One region of the Bacillus sp. z26 genome, then DNA from elsewhere that is predicted to be linked to it. Evidence: riboswitches for the same ligand, from Rfam matches in the RefSeq annotation. Region 1 holds a riboswitch; the other holds the start of a gene.
The links. A riboswitch is a leader RNA that binds a small molecule or an ion and turns the genes downstream of it on or off. The one in region 1 is predicted to bind glycine.
Positions count from the first base shown of each region.

Region 2: it holds a riboswitch for glycine, as region 1 does, so the genes downstream of both, AC4G3K_RS15150 (amino acid permease) here and gcvT (glycine cleavage system aminomethyltransferase GcvT) in region 1, are expected to answer to the same signal.

Region 1 is NZ_JBZFQM010000001.1:665,472-673,200, forward strand. It holds gene gcvPB (aminomethyl-transferring glycine dehydrogenase subunit GcvPB) at 1-487, opposite strand, end outside; gene gcvPA (aminomethyl-transferring glycine dehydrogenase subunit GcvPA) at 480-1,826, opposite strand; gene gcvT (glycine cleavage system aminomethyltransferase GcvT) at 1,823-2,941, opposite strand; glycine riboswitch at 3,122-3,219, opposite strand; glycine riboswitch at 3,222-3,314, opposite strand; gene AC4G3K_RS03085 (DEAD/DEAH box helicase) at 3,523-5,217, shown strand; gene AC4G3K_RS03090 (YqhG family protein) at 5,195-5,989, shown strand; gene AC4G3K_RS03095 (YqzE family protein) at 6,316-6,498, opposite strand; gene AC4G3K_RS03100 (shikimate kinase) at 6,566-7,069, opposite strand; gene comGG (competence type IV pilus minor pilin ComGG) at 7,080-7,493, opposite strand; gene comGF (competence type IV pilus minor pilin ComGF) at 7,450-7,729, opposite strand, start outside.
Region 2 is NZ_JBZFQM010000005.1:136,643-144,371, reverse strand. It holds gene AC4G3K_RS15160 (carbon starvation CstA family protein) at 1-684, opposite strand, end outside; gene AC4G3K_RS15155 (DMT family transporter) at 1,094-2,005, shown strand; glycine riboswitch at 2,505-2,582, shown strand; gene AC4G3K_RS15150 (amino acid permease) at 2,755-4,104, shown strand; gene adhP (alcohol dehydrogenase AdhP) at 4,585-5,610, opposite strand; gene rbsK (ribokinase) at 6,026-6,952, opposite strand; gene exaC (acetaldehyde dehydrogenase ExaC) at 7,275-7,729, shown strand, end outside.

The DNA of each region.
Region 1 (7,729 bases):
GATTGAAATCCCCATTGGCTTCATGGTAAGCACGAATGAGCATTAATCCCGTCCACTCTCCATGCGCACCAGCTGCCGGTTGCAGAGTGACTTCATCCATACCTGTAATTTCCTTCAAACTTTGCTGCAAATCGAACATTAACTCTAAGGATCCCTGCACTGTTTCCTCATCTTGGAGCGGATGAACATGAGCAAATCCATTTAGCCTGGCAACATTTTCATTTATTTTCGGATTGTACTTCATGGTACAGGAACCAAGCGGATAAAAACCGGAATCGACACCATGGTTTCTTCTCGAAAGTGCGGTATAATGGCGCATAATATCCAACTCCGATACTTCTGGAAGCTTTGGTTCCTCTGTGCGAATAAAGTCCCCAGGCAAAAGGTCTGTCAATGCTACATTCGGAACATCCATTTCAGGTAAAGAATAGCCGATGCGACCCTGTTTTGTCTGTTCAAATATTAATGGTTGATCGTGCTTATTCATGAAAATCCCCCAATTCCCTAACAAATCTATCAATCTCTTCTTTCGTACGCATTTCTGTGACAGCCACAAGCATATGATTGGTTAGTGCAGGATAATCCCTGGCCAGATCATAACCACCAATAATCCCTTTTTGCAGAAGCTTTTTATTAGCCAAAGCCACGGAACCATTCAATTTAACGACAAATTCATTGAATGATGGTCCTTCAAAGGCAATATCAAGTCCCGTCCCTTTCAGTTGTTCCTTAGCATAATGCGCTTTTTGAAGATTTTGAAGGGCCATTTCCTGAACACCTTTCTTCCCTAAAGCAGTCATGGCCACAGAAGCTGCAAGTGCATTTAGCGCTTGGTTAGAACAAATATTTGAGGTTGCTTTGTCGCGGCGAATATGTTGTTCCCTTGCCTGCAAGGTTAGTACAAACCCTCTTTTGCCTTCCTCATCGAGTGTTTGACCTACCAAACGTCCTGGTACCTTTCTCATTAGCTTGGTCGTGACGGCAAAATATCCACAATGCGGGCCGCCAAATGCAGCAGGTATTCCGAATGGCTGAGCATCTCCTACGACAATATCTGCACCGAATTCACCGGGTGGTTTCAGGACACCAAGGGATAGTGGATTACTAGAAACGATGAACATTCCCTTGTGCTCATGAACAATATTTTCGATTTCAGCTAAATTTTCAATTCGGCCGAAAAAATTTGGATATTGTGTGATAAAACCAGCGGTATCATCCGTCATCATTCTCGCCAACTGTTCTGTATCCGTAATTCCATCTTTACAAGGGACAACTTCAAGTTCAAGATATTGGCCCTTTGCATAAGTGGATAACACTGCTCGTGATTCCGGATGTACCGCTTCTGAAACGAGCAATTTCTTTCGGCGTGTATGGCCTGCTGACAGCATAGCCGCTTCAGCCAACGCAGTACCGCCATCATACATGGAAGAGTTCGCCACATCCATTCCAGTCAGTTCACAAATCATTGTTTGAAATTCAAAAATAGCCTGCAATTCCCCCTGGGAAATCTCTGGTTGATACGGTGTATAAGCGGTATAAAATTCTGATCTTGATATGACATGATCAACGATGATAGGCGTGTAATGGTCATATACTCCAGCACCAAGAAAAGAACTGTTCGTTTTAAGATTGGCATTTTTCTCAGCAAGCTCTGTTAATTCCTTCAGTAAAGATGTTTCGGACTTTGCCTTTTTTATCTTATATTCACCTTTAAATCTTACTTTTTCAGGGATATCAGAAAATAAATCATCAATTGATTCTACACCAATCGCGTCTAACATCTCATTCTCATCCTGGGCTGTCATTGGTAAGTAACGATGCTTCATTTTTTTACTCCTCCTGCCTGAGTACGTTTATAAAATGGGGTATTGACGATTTGCGCCTTCACTCTTTTTCCTCTGATTTCTATCTCTACTTCCTCATCAAGGACTGCAAATTCAGCTTTGATCAAAATAAGGCCAATATTTTTCTTTAATGTAGGAGATTGCGTTCCCGTAGTCACTTCACCTATTAGTTCATCTTTATCAAAAACCGGATATCCATGTCTGGGAATGCCGCGATCAATCATTTCAATGCCAACAAGCTTCCGAGACGCGCCATTTTCCTTCTGCTCTTTTAATACTTCCAACCCAATAAAATGTTCTTTATCCGTTTTGACAGCGAAACCTATCCCTGCTTCAATTGGTGTAATTGACGGAGAAAGTTCTTGGCCATATAAAGGCAATTTTGCTTCAAAGCGAAGCGTATCTCTTGCCCCGAGACCACAGGGAATTAGACCCCTATCCGTGCCAAAAGCTAAAAGGTTTTTCCATAAATTGACCACATCATCGCTCTTACAATATAATTCAAAACCATCCTCACCTGTGTAGCCTGTTCTGGAAACAAGTACACGAATATCATTAATCATGACATCTTCGCGAAAAGAAAAGAATCCGATACTGTCCAGGTCAACATCCTTTGTAAGCCCCTGTAAAATATCTGCAGCAAGCGGCCCTTGCAAGGCCAATTGCCCCATTTCTTCAGATATATTTCTCAGGTCCACATCTTCACCAGCATATTTTTGCAGCCATTCAAAATCCTTATCTATATTAGAAGCATTCACTACTAATAAATAATCGTCTTCATCTTTTTTATAAATAATTAAGTCATCCACTGTTCCGCCATCTTCATAACACATAGCCGTATACTGCGCACGCCCTGGTTTTAGCTTACTTACATCATTTGTCATCATCTGCTGCAGAAATGGTAAAGAACCAGTTCCCCTAACAGTGAATTCCCCCATATGTGATACGTCAAAGAGGCCTGCTTTTGTACGCACTGCTTCATGCTCCTGTTTAATGCCCGAAAATTGAACAGGCAATTCCCAGCCGCCAAAATCAATTGTTTTTCCACCATATTCTTTGTACACACTGATAAGCGGAGTCTGCTTTAATTCTCCCATCCTTATCCTCCTAAAAATAAAAAGTTTGTTTTATATAGATCCTCTTGCATCTTTATTTAATGATACTGTTTATATGTTCTTACTTTAGAGCACAACTTCTCTCAGCTATTCAGATTGAATGTATTGATAACTAGTAGACAAACATGTGAAAAAGGACAGAAACCTCCCTTATATGGGAAGTCTCTGTCCTGATACCTGAAAGTTTACCGCCGGCATTTGTGTGTGCGTTGGCGTTTCCTCTTGGGTGGCTTTGCAAATAAGAAAGCGCTCTCCAGAGATGCGTCCAGCAAGCGTCTGTTTACCTGAGAGATTCATGGATTTTCCATTTGCTCCTTCGGTGCCGCTATTATACGGTCTCTCCCCTTGCCTTCATTCGCTCATATTCTTATGTAATTTGGTCATACTAAACAAAAAGCAAGAGGTAAGCCATTTTCAAAATAATCTATATATTTATATCCTACCATCTTCAATAATCAGGTGGCAACCATTTCCTTACAGGAACGAATGATAGGAAACTAGATTTTTTTAATTTGACCATACATTTTACTAAAAAGCTTAAATCAAGAAAGTTGGGGGTTGCATTGAGTTTAACACCAAAGATCTATTTCGATGAAGAGTGGGAAAAGGAACTTGAAGAAAAAATTAACGGGGACGGTCCATGGTGCAACTATTCTCTTTTCAAGCTCGGATTGGAAGCTGAAAAGCATAATCTAATTCCGGAATTCAATGGACTCCTCAGTCCAAAACATTTATCTGGATTTACGCCTCTATCCCATCAGCTGGAAGCAGCTACAGAAGTCATTGAAAGGATGAATGGCAAAGCCATACTGGCTGATGAAGTTGGGCTTGGTAAAACGATCGAGGCTGGTCTTATTTTAAAGGAATATATGATTCGCGGGTTAGTAAGCAAAATCCTGATTCTTGTTCCAGCTTCCCTTGTTTCCCAATGGGCAAAAGAGCTGAATCAGAAGTTCCATATTCCGGCTGTCATATATAGAAAAGGATATGGATGGGACTCAGAATGTATCATTACATCTATTGATACCGCGAAACGGGAACCGCATCGCTCAGCCATTTTGGAACAAACCTATGACATTGTCATCATTGATGAAGCTCATAAATTAAAAAACAATAAAACCAAAAACTATGAATTTGTACAAAAAATCCAGAAAAAATTCTGCTTACTGTTAACGGCGACTCCTATTCAAAACAAGCTTGAAGAAATTTTTTATCTTGTTTCATTGCTTAAACCAGGCCATCTGGGGAGCTATGCTAAATTTAACGAACGTTTTTCTGCTAAAAAGCGTTCATTGAAAGATGATGCCTATTTAAAAGAATTGGTGAATATGGTCATGATTCGAAATAAACGACAGGACACCGGAATTGAATGGACCAGCAGAAAAGTGGAAACGATATTTATTGAGTTCACTGAAAAAGAACAATCTCTTTATGATGGTGTTTCTTCATTTAGAAAAGAATTACCTGATGGAATAGGAAGTACATTTTCTACTTTAACTCTGCAACGAGAAGCATGCAGCAGCAGAGAAGCAGTCTACTTTACGCTGAAAAATATGCTGGATCGAAATCCAGATGCCGGACCAAGTTATAAGCAAGCAATACTTAACCTGATTAACCAGGTTGAATTGGTTGATTGCAATTCAAAAGCAAAAAAAGCGCTTGAATTGATTCATTCCATTAAAGATAAGGTCATTATTTTCACCGAGTATAGAGCCACTCAATTATATTTACAGTGGTTTCTTAAGCAAAATGGAATCACTTCTGTTCCATTCCGTGGTGGGTTTAAACGCAGTAAGAAAGACTGGATGAAAGAACTATTTGAAAAACAAGCACAAGTCTTAATAGCTACAGAAGCAGGTGGAGAAGGAATTAATCTGCAATTTTGCCATCATATTATTAACTTTGATTTACCTTGGAATCCGATGCGCCTGGAACAAAGAATTGGCCGAATACACAGACTTGGACAAACAGAAGATGTCCGCATTTATAATTTCGCCACCAAGAATACCATTGAAGAACATATTATGAAAATCCTATATGAAAAAATCCGTTTATTTGAACGAGTTGTTGGAGAACTTGATGATATTCTAACCAGACTGGAGGTTAAGAATCTTGATGAACATCTAACTGACATCGTCAGCAAATCAAAAACAGAAGGTGAGATGAAAATTAAAATGGATAATCTCACTTCCTTAATTCAACTTGCCCAAGACATTAAAAAGGAGATGCCTTCACATGCAGCAACAGGAAATTCATGAGTTTCTCGTTCAATTTTTCACAACCAATCATTGTGAAATCATCAATCAGGGACCAGCCCACCTCACTGTGCAATTGACGATTGATATGGATAAAGAATTAATGAACCGTCCTTTTTACTGGCATTATCTCGAAAAGATAGGTGGAGTACCCAATCCGATGAGTTTAACTCTTATCCTTGATAAGGAGGCTGCCCCTCCTGATACAAAGGGAGAATTCATTCATTTTGGGTCACCACGCCTTCACCAAATATTTTCATCTGCCCAAAAATTATCTAAGCATATTCGCTTATTTGAGGAAATTAAAGTGACAAGTGGCCAAATGCCTTTATTTCCGTGGCTGGTTGTGAATGTAAATATTTCCTATGAGTGTGATCGAAAAAAGGACTTATTTTGTTCAATCGGATTAAATTTAATCAATGGTATTTTTGCAGAAAATTTTATTGATTCGGTTGACCAACTCACGCTTACACCTAAAATATCTGACTATACATTTACACTGACACCGATCATTCGTTATCAAAGCGGGTTGAATAGACTAAAAACGTATATTCAAAATAAAATCAATCAGGATGACCACGCGTGGGCTGATGATGCCTATGTACGTTGGAATAAAGATCTAAATTTGCTGAACCATTTTTATGAGGATCAAAAAGAAGAGGAAAGTAAAACGTATGAACTAGAAAAAGAGGCATTGCGCATGCAATATGAACCCCGGATCCGTGTCAACATCATAAATGGGGGACTCTTTTATCTTACTGGTAAAGCTATATAAGGGAGAAAAGTGTATAAAAAAGCGGCTATAATAAGACCAGCTATAGTTAATTCTCCAAAAACCATTCTTGTAACTATATATCTCAGGTTGAAAATAGGGTCTAGAAGAATTTCATATACCTGAACGAACCAAATAATAGGAATACACTTGTTTTATAGAATGCAAGTAAACTCAATTATCCAAAAGCCATATTTAAAGGGTGTACCTGTTTTTTGCTTGTTAACGCGAACTCATTGTATCGATATAAAACATAGTTAGGAAAAAGGAGTACATAAAAAACAGTGGATTCGAATTTGAATCCACTGTTTTACTTAAGTAAACACTACTTAAAGAGTCTTCCGTTTAAAGAGCATTCGAATGGATACCGGAATGATTCCAAACCAATGGCTCATGAATGGCTGCCTGTCATCCTTATGATGGCGACGTTGCTCTTTACGTTGTTCCTTTGGCTGTTTCATATACACTAACCATTGAATGGTTAAAAATTTTACATAATCATTTGTTTTCATCACTATTCACCCATCAGCAGTATCTCCACATTTCCTATACTCTATTCATGGACTTCCCAAAGAAATGCTAGTTTACAGTGATTTTCATTAAAATCTCATCGATAATATCTAATGTTGTTTTTCTATCTGTTAGCAAATGAAATTCAGAAGCTTGCTTATACAGATTCATCCTCTTTTGATACAGACGTTCAATCTGTTCATTTTTATCGTTGTTCAATAAGGGCCTTGAAGCATCAGTTTCCAGCCTTTTCATAATTTCAGCAGGACTGGCATCCAGCCAAATGACTGTACCATTTTCGTTCATATATTTTCGGTTGCTCTCCCTTAGGATGATTCCACCGCCTGTTGCGATGATACTATTTTCAGTGGGCAAGGATTGTAATGCCTGCTGTTCTATTTCTCTAAACCCCTCTTCTCCTACTTCATCAAAGAGTTGCGGGATAGACTTTCCAGTACATTCAACCACCCTCTGATCACTGTCATAAAAGGAGCAGTCCAGTTTTTCAGCAAGTGCCATACCCGTAGTCGTTTTCCCCGATCCCATAAATCCAATTAAATAAATGACAGTCATACCATTCCCCCTAACTACCTGTCCAGTTTACAACTTTTCCTGCCGCTGTTGAATAAGTGATGGTTTCCCGTCTCACAGTGTGGTCCGTCTGAATAACAAGTGAGATTTGATAGAAACCATTCTCAAGTGGCTTTATATGATAGGTTATTCTTCCATTATAATAAACCCATTCCCCTTTTGTCTCTGGGATATGTCCATCGTCAAGCATTGAGATCGCAGCATTTGTACCCACATCACCTAGATAGGTAGTTTTTAGCCATTCCATTTGGAATTTATGGTACGTTACTTCCTGAGTCATTTTTCCAATCGAATAAAAACACACAACAAATATAACTGAAAAGAATAATAGTGCTACAGGCATAAATATCCCACGCTCATTTTTAAGAAGGTTCATATTTATATCGTTTAAATAGCCGTTTTTCATATTTATCACCATTTATAAACATTACTGTTATCGTCAGTAACTTCTCCTCTTTTTTTAAATGGAAGCTTTTAATATTTTGGAGAACCATTTCATGACCTGACCCATTTACTCTCCTTCTCACCATATTGTAGTAAATCTCATACGTTACCTCTTCTCCTTCTTTATCCAGTAAAAGGACATTGCTTTTTGGGACTTCCAAGTTTCTTGACTTTTGTATTTCCCTCTCCAATTGGCGG
Region 2 (7,729 bases), on a different contig from region 1:
GACTGGTAAAATAATAGCAAGAGTGCTTTTTTCAAGTGTTAAGAAATCGCCCAACCACGTCCCCTGAATTTGAGGTCCAAAGAAAATAGCAGCCATAATTAAGATAAAACCAACTGTCGTAGGAATTTTTAAGTTTCCTGTTTTCTTATGATAGATTCCCACTAACATCGCAATCGGTATTGTAATCCCTACTGCAAATGTCCCCCATGGGTTTCTTTCCAGTGCTCCAAGTACAACCAATGACAAACCTGCCATCGTAATCGTAATAATGAATAGCATGGCCAAGCCCGTACAAAATCCTGCTACAGGTCCAAGTTCTTCTTTGGCTACCTCAGATAATGATTTACCATCCCGGCGCATAGAGGCAAAAAGAACAACTGTATCATGAACAGCTCCTCCGATTACCGCTCCAACAAGTAACCAAATCAATCCAGGTAAATAACCAAACTGAGCTGCCAGAATTGGACCAACCAATGGTCCGGCAGCAGCAATGGCTGCAAAATGATGTCCAAATACAACCCATTTATTGGTCGGCACATAGTCCTGCCCATCCTCAAATTTTTCTGCTGGTGTTGGCGTATCATCAGATAACTTCAAAACTTTGTTTGCCATAAACGTCCCATACAGACGGTAGGCGATTAAAAGGATGCAGATAGAACCAATCACTATAGTAATTGCATTCATTTTACTATTCCCTCCTCTTTTTATGTATCTATTAATTGAGACTAATTCTAACCAATGCCACCCTCCCATGTATTCAATCTTTCCATCCTCTAATAAATCGTCTGCTAACATTTTCATTATATTGTAAAATTTGAGAAAAATAAAAAGAAAGCCCTTTCTTAATGAGGCAAATTCATTGGGTACGATTTTATCTTTAAAAGCCTTGACATGCTTTAGTATGAAATTATATTCTTGACTCTATGACTCTGTTAATGTTCAAGAATACTTAGCACTCCTCTCCCTTTAGCGACATCAGTCAAGTTTCTTTCAGAAAACCAAACCTTTCCTGGTTGTCACTTACTCGGAGTTCTGCAAGCCTATTAAACATCAACAGTTCTAATATAGAAAATCTTCAACAAGGAGAATCATTATGTGGTTTATTTTTTCACTTCTAACAGCATTAGCCTGGGGCGGTGCTGACCTATTTTACAAAAAAGGAACAGATAGCAATGACAAGTACAGCCATATAAAAATTATAATCATGGTTGGTCTTGTAATGGGAATTCATGCAACTGCCTATATGATTATAAAAGATATACAGTTTAATCCAATGGATATGATTAAATATTTGCCTGTATCTGCTTTATACATCCTATCCATGGCATTTGGATATATTGGTTTGCGCTATATTGAATTGTCCATCGCTTCACCGATACAGAATTCATCAGGTGCCGTAACAAGTATTCTGCTTTTCATCTTTTTCACTCATGAGCTGAGTATCCTGGAAGTACTCGGGATTATCATCATCACTCTAGGGATTGTCGGAATTGCCGTTCTGGAAAAAAGAGCAGAAGATGAAGCACGTCTACTGAATTCTGAGCATATCGATAAAAAATATCAAATCGGTTTTTTGGCCATCATCTTCCCGATTTTATATTGTATTATTGATGGGCTTGGTACCTTTGCGGATGCCATCTATCTGGATGAATTAAAATTAATCAGCGAAAATTCAGCGTTATTAGCTTATGAATATACCTTTTTCATCTGCGCAGCTGTATCCTTTATCTATCTGCGTTTTATCAAGAAGGAATCCTTCCATGTATTTAAAGAACGGGATAAAGGTATCGCAGCTATTTTGGAAACGGTTGGGCAATTCTTCTATGTTTTTGCCTTGTCATCAGGAAATGCCATTATCGCGGCACCTTTAATTGCATCTTACAGTATCTTTTCAGTCATCCTGTCACGAATCTTCCTAAAAGAGAAGCTGACAAAAAAACAATACATGATCATCGCATTTGTCATTTTCGGTATTATCCTGCTTGGAATTGCGGATGAATTGTAGATTTAAAAAAGTATGTAATTCCGTTCTTGTACGAGCATATCAAGGACCAAATCTTCATTGATTTGGTCTTTTTGTTATGCCTTCCTTCCCTTAACCATAAAAAGAAAAGTATTCAACCGCTCTTCCTATGAATCTGGTAGTATTCTCTTTTGATTTCAAATCCCTTGTTTTGTATCTAATTAATTCGTTTCATCCTTTGGTAATACAAAGTCTCATTCTATTTAATAGACACAATCCATCCCCTTCTTTTTTCCTTATATAAAGCTTTAAAGGCAATTTACCTATATTTTATTTTTACATAGTTTTTATTTTGGAATGGCCTTTGAAGTTTACTTTACAACATCCTCTATAATCACGGTTTCATCAGATTAAACAACTACCTGCAATACGTTTGACAACATATTAATTTAGTGATAGCATTTTTGTCATATCATTTTTCTGAAATTTTATTAAAAATTTAATATAGCATGCATTGATCGCTGTGGATAAAACTATAGCGGGAGCAGCTTCTGGAGAGACTGTATATTTACAGCGCCGAAGGATTCACAATCTCAGGCAAAAGGACAGAAAGGTAACGATTTTTGTTATTCTAGCCCTTTTAGAGATTGGAGACTACCAATCTCTTTTTTTATTGTCCAATCATCAATCGTGAGGTGGGACATTGCATCTAAATAAAGAGAAAGTATGACAATTATCTATTTTACTAGGTGCCTGTTTTAGACATCTAAGAATAAACGGGGGCATGCAACTTGGCTAAACAAGAGTTAAAAAGAGACTTGAAAAATCGTCATGTACAACTAATTGCAATAGGGGGTACTATTGGTACCGGCTTATTTTTAGGTTCCGGAAAATCGATACATTTAGCCGGCCCTTCCATTATTTTTTCTTATTTGATTATAGGGATTGCTTTATTTTTTGTGATGAGAGCCTTAGGAGAATTACTTTTATCCAATTCAGGCTATACGTCCTTCATAGATTTTGCTGCTGAATATCTTGGCCCCTGGGCCGGATTTGTAACTGGATGGACGTATTGGTTCTGCTGGATTATGACGGCCATGGCTGATATTATCGCTGTTGGGTTATATACACAATACTGGTTTGATATCCCACAATGGGTACCTGCCATCATCTGTTTAGTGATTCTTTTAGGATTAAATCTTTTGACCGTCAAACTCTTTGGTGAGTTAGAATTCTGGTTTGCCATTATAAAGGTCGTCACTATTGTTGCACTTATTATCATAGGAATTGTACTCCTTGTGATTGGTTTTGAAACGGATAGCGGAACTGTTTCTATTTCTAATCTTTGGAATCATGGCGGCATGTTCCCGAATGGAATATCGGGATTCTTACTATCTCTGCAAATGGTTGTCTTCTCCTTTGTAGGAGTTGAACTTATTGGTGTATCAGCTGCTGAAACAGCTAATCCGCGAAAGAACATTCCATCTGCTATCAACAAAATACCCGTTCGGATCTTGCTGTTTTATGTAGGTGCTTTATTTGTAATTTTATGCATAAACCCTTGGGATCAATTAAGTGCAACAAGCAGTCCATTTGTGGGGGTATTTGCCTTAATCGGTATTCCAATGGCAGCGGGTATCATTAACTTTGTTGTCTTAACATCTGCAGCCTCTGCTTCAAACAGCGGACTATTCTCAACCAGCCGTATTCTTTACAATTTAAGCAATAACAAAGAAGCGCCTGAAAATTTTTCTAAATTAAATAAACATCATGTACCTAGTCATGCATTATTTACTTCTACAATTGTAGTTTCAATAGGTGCACTGCTTAGTAAGCTGATACCAGAGCAGGCTTTTACAATCGTTACAACAATCAGCGCTATCTGTTTCATTTGGGTATGGAGCATTATTTTGATTTCCCATATTAGATATGTCAAAACAAGGCCTGATTTAAGAGCTTCAACTACATTTAAAGCTCCATTAACACCAGTTATAAATTACGTGATACTCGGTATGTTTGCTTTCATATTAATCGTGATGCTCTTTGCTGCAGAAACACGTTTATCCATGTTGTTGACACCATTATGGTTTATCTTATTGATTGCTTTATATAACTTTCAGAAAAAGAAGAGATCAAGATAATAGCTCATTAATAATAATGCACTCTAATTGTTAAGTATGATCAAACAATTAGAGTGCATTTTTTATCATATACACTGTATGAACGACCAGCAGTCAGTGACTTAATGAAAATTGAGCCCGGCACGATACCAAACTCAGTTAAAATAGTTTAAAGATCTATTTCCTTTATTTATCAATCTCCAGTTGCTCCTTATTCTGCGGTATAATCGCTGTGAAAGGATCGAGATCCACTGTATCTAAAAATGAATTAAAATCAAATTCCAGAATGGCATGATTTATATCAAAAATAGTGATTTTTTGAACGATATCCCCCTCATATACAACTTCTTCACTTAAAATCAAACCAGGATGTTAAATACGTTTTCTATGTACTAAGCCCTCTTAAATCCAATAAAAAGTATAAAAAAAGCAGCCTTACATCCGAATGAATGGAATGTAAGGCTGCCAAAATTTTATTGTATAAAAGGATATTGATTGGAATTATTCATGTTTGTGCATATCGATGACCATACGGCCTTGGATCTTACCTGCTTCCATTTCTTCAAAAATATCATTTACTTCATGCAGGCATCTTGTTTCTACGATTGGCACTACTTTGCCCTCTGCTCCAAATTGGAATGCTTCTTCTAAATCTTTACGTGTACCTACTAAGGATCCAACGATTTGAATACCATCCAATACGGTTTTCACAATAGCCAAATCCATTGTTTCAGGAGGTAATCCTACTGCAACAACTTTAGCAGTGGCACGTACAGAGTTTACAGCTTGGTTAAAGGCAACTTTGGAAACAGCTGTCACGACAGCAGCATGAGCTCCGCCAACTTTTTCTTGGATCCACTCACCTGCATCACCATCAGTTAATGGGTTACATACAAGGTCTGCTCCCACTTCTTTAGATAATGCCAATTTATCATCATTAATATCCACCGCAATTACTTTTGCATTGAATACATTTTTTGCATATTGGATAGCAAGGTTACCTAAGCCACCACAGCCAAAGATAGCAATCCATTGACCTGGTTTAATATCAGAAACTTTGATCGCTTTGTAGCAAGTTACACCTGCGCAAGTAATACTGCTTGCTTGTGCCGGATCTAACCCTTCAGGTACTTTAACCGCATAGTCCGCATCGACGATACATTGTTCAGCCATCGCTCCATCAACTGTGAAGCCAGCATTTTGTACGCTGCGGCAGAAGGTTTCATTTCCTGTCACACAGTATTCGCAAGTTCCGCATCCTTTATAGAACCAGGCAATGCTGACACGATCTCCTACTTTTAAACTTGTCACATCGTCTGCAATTTCTTTTACAATACCGATTCCTTCATGCCCAGGAATTCTTCCCGGAACTTCACCAAAATCACCTTTTGCTACATGCAAATCTGTATGACATACTCCGCAATATTCTACATCAACTAAAGCTTGACCAGGTTGTAATTTAGGTAATTCCTTTTCAACAATTTCCACTTTACCAGGATTCTTTGCACTCACTACAGCTGCTTTCATTCCAATCAATCCTCCGTATGTATATTAGATTGCTCAATGTTTCACATACTTATTATAATTGTGTCTATTCACAAAAGCAATACATATTGAATAATTTAATATAATCAGATTATTATATTAAATACATTTTGAACTATCAGTTAAATTTATAAAATATGAAATATGAGCAGTTCCGAACTTACAATAACTCTGATTATTAAACTCAGGAAGTCAGAGTTGAAAAGTCTAACTTCCTGAGTTTGTTTATTGTGTCGGTCCTTTTTAAAATAATCGTATATTTCTAATTTGATTTTTTATAAGTTAAATAATAGCTCTCCAATTTTATGCTTTTAAATAGCTTACTCTAAGACTAGCGATAAGAATGACCTCTGCGCAATGGGCTCGCAGCCATATGAACTTACAGTTAGAATCCTGCTTATGATTCCTTCCTTTTACTCAAAAACAGATTAACTTCATCAATACTTGGATAAGAGTTCTGAGTACCGCGTTTTGTGACACTTAATGCTGCAAAGGCGGTGGCCATATTAATCGCTTGAACAACATTGCCATTCTGTTCATAATAGTGGGCAAAACAGCCGATAAACGCGTCTCCAGCTCCCGTAGTGTCAATTGCATCAACCCTATATGAATCCACAATATGTGCCCCATTATTGGTGACCCACATCACACCACGGCTCCCCATCGTTACAATGACGTTTTTAACCCCTTCCTCTACCAGGCTGGCTGCAGCAGCTTCAATTTGTTCAATCGTTGAAACAGGCAGACCTGTTAAAATCTCGAGTTCACTTTCATTCGGAACGAAAAAGTCACATTTACATACATAACTATAGTCCAATTTTTTTGTAGCTGGTGCTGGGTTCAGGATAACAGGAATCCCAAGCTCGTTCCCAATTTCTATAGCACGATAAACAGTCTCGAGCGGAATTTCCAATTGAAGAACAATCAAAGAACATGTCTTCAGCTTTTCTTTTGCTTTATCCACATCCTCTGGTAAAAGGTATTGATTAGCCCCTTTTATAATTAAAATACGATTTTTGGAATCCGGGTCAACAAAGATTGGTGCAACCCCACTGGAGGTTCCCGGAACCACCTTCGTAAACTCTGTATCAATTCCATATCGCTCAAGGTTATGAATGGTATTATCTGCAAAGATGTCATCTCCTACTTTTGTTACCATCATTACCTTTGAGCCCAGTTTTGCTGCCGCTACAGCCTGATTGGCACCTTTCCCTCCACAACCCATTTCAAAATCCGGAGCCTCCAGGGTTTCTCCCTCTTTTGGCATTCGATCAATATATGAGATAAGATCGACCATATTCGATCCAATAACTGCAATTCCCATTATTTTTTCCTCCTTATTTTTTCCTCACAGAGAAGATTCTATATACTAATTTTTCAACTATAATATAATACTAAAGGATTATTTTGGTAGATGAAACTGTAAGAATAACTATTTTTTCTATGTTCACAATAATATTCCCTTATTTCATCTTTCTCATATACATGCATTTCTCCTATAATCACAGTCATATTATTTGAAATTTCCTTGAATTAGTCGAATAATAGAAAAGTAAACGTTTACTTGATGATTATTTTTATACCAAAATAGCATCAAAAACCTTACATCTACGAATTTTCAATACGAACAAAGGGGAGAAGTTAACATGATTTATGCAAATCCTAATACGGATGGGGCAGTTGTCCATTTCAAAGAAAAATACGATAACTTTATCGGAGGTAAATGGGTTGCACCGGTTAAAGGTCAGTATTTTGAGAATAAATCTCCAGTAACAGGAGAAGTCTTTACGAAAGCCGCTCGTTCTTCTGCAGAAGATATTGAATTGGCATTAGATGCAGCACATGCAGCTAAAGAAGCTTGGGGGAAAACTTCTACTGCTGAACGTGCTCGTTTATTAAATAAAATTGCTGATCGTTTAGAAGAAAACTTAGAAAAGATTGCTATAGCTGAAACTTGGGATAACGGGAAAGCAGTGCGTGAAACATTGAATGCGGATATTCCTTTGGCAATCGATCACTTCCGATATTTTGCAAGTGCCATTCGTACACAGGAAGGAAGAACTACTCAATTAGACAATGATACAGTAGCTTACCACTTCCA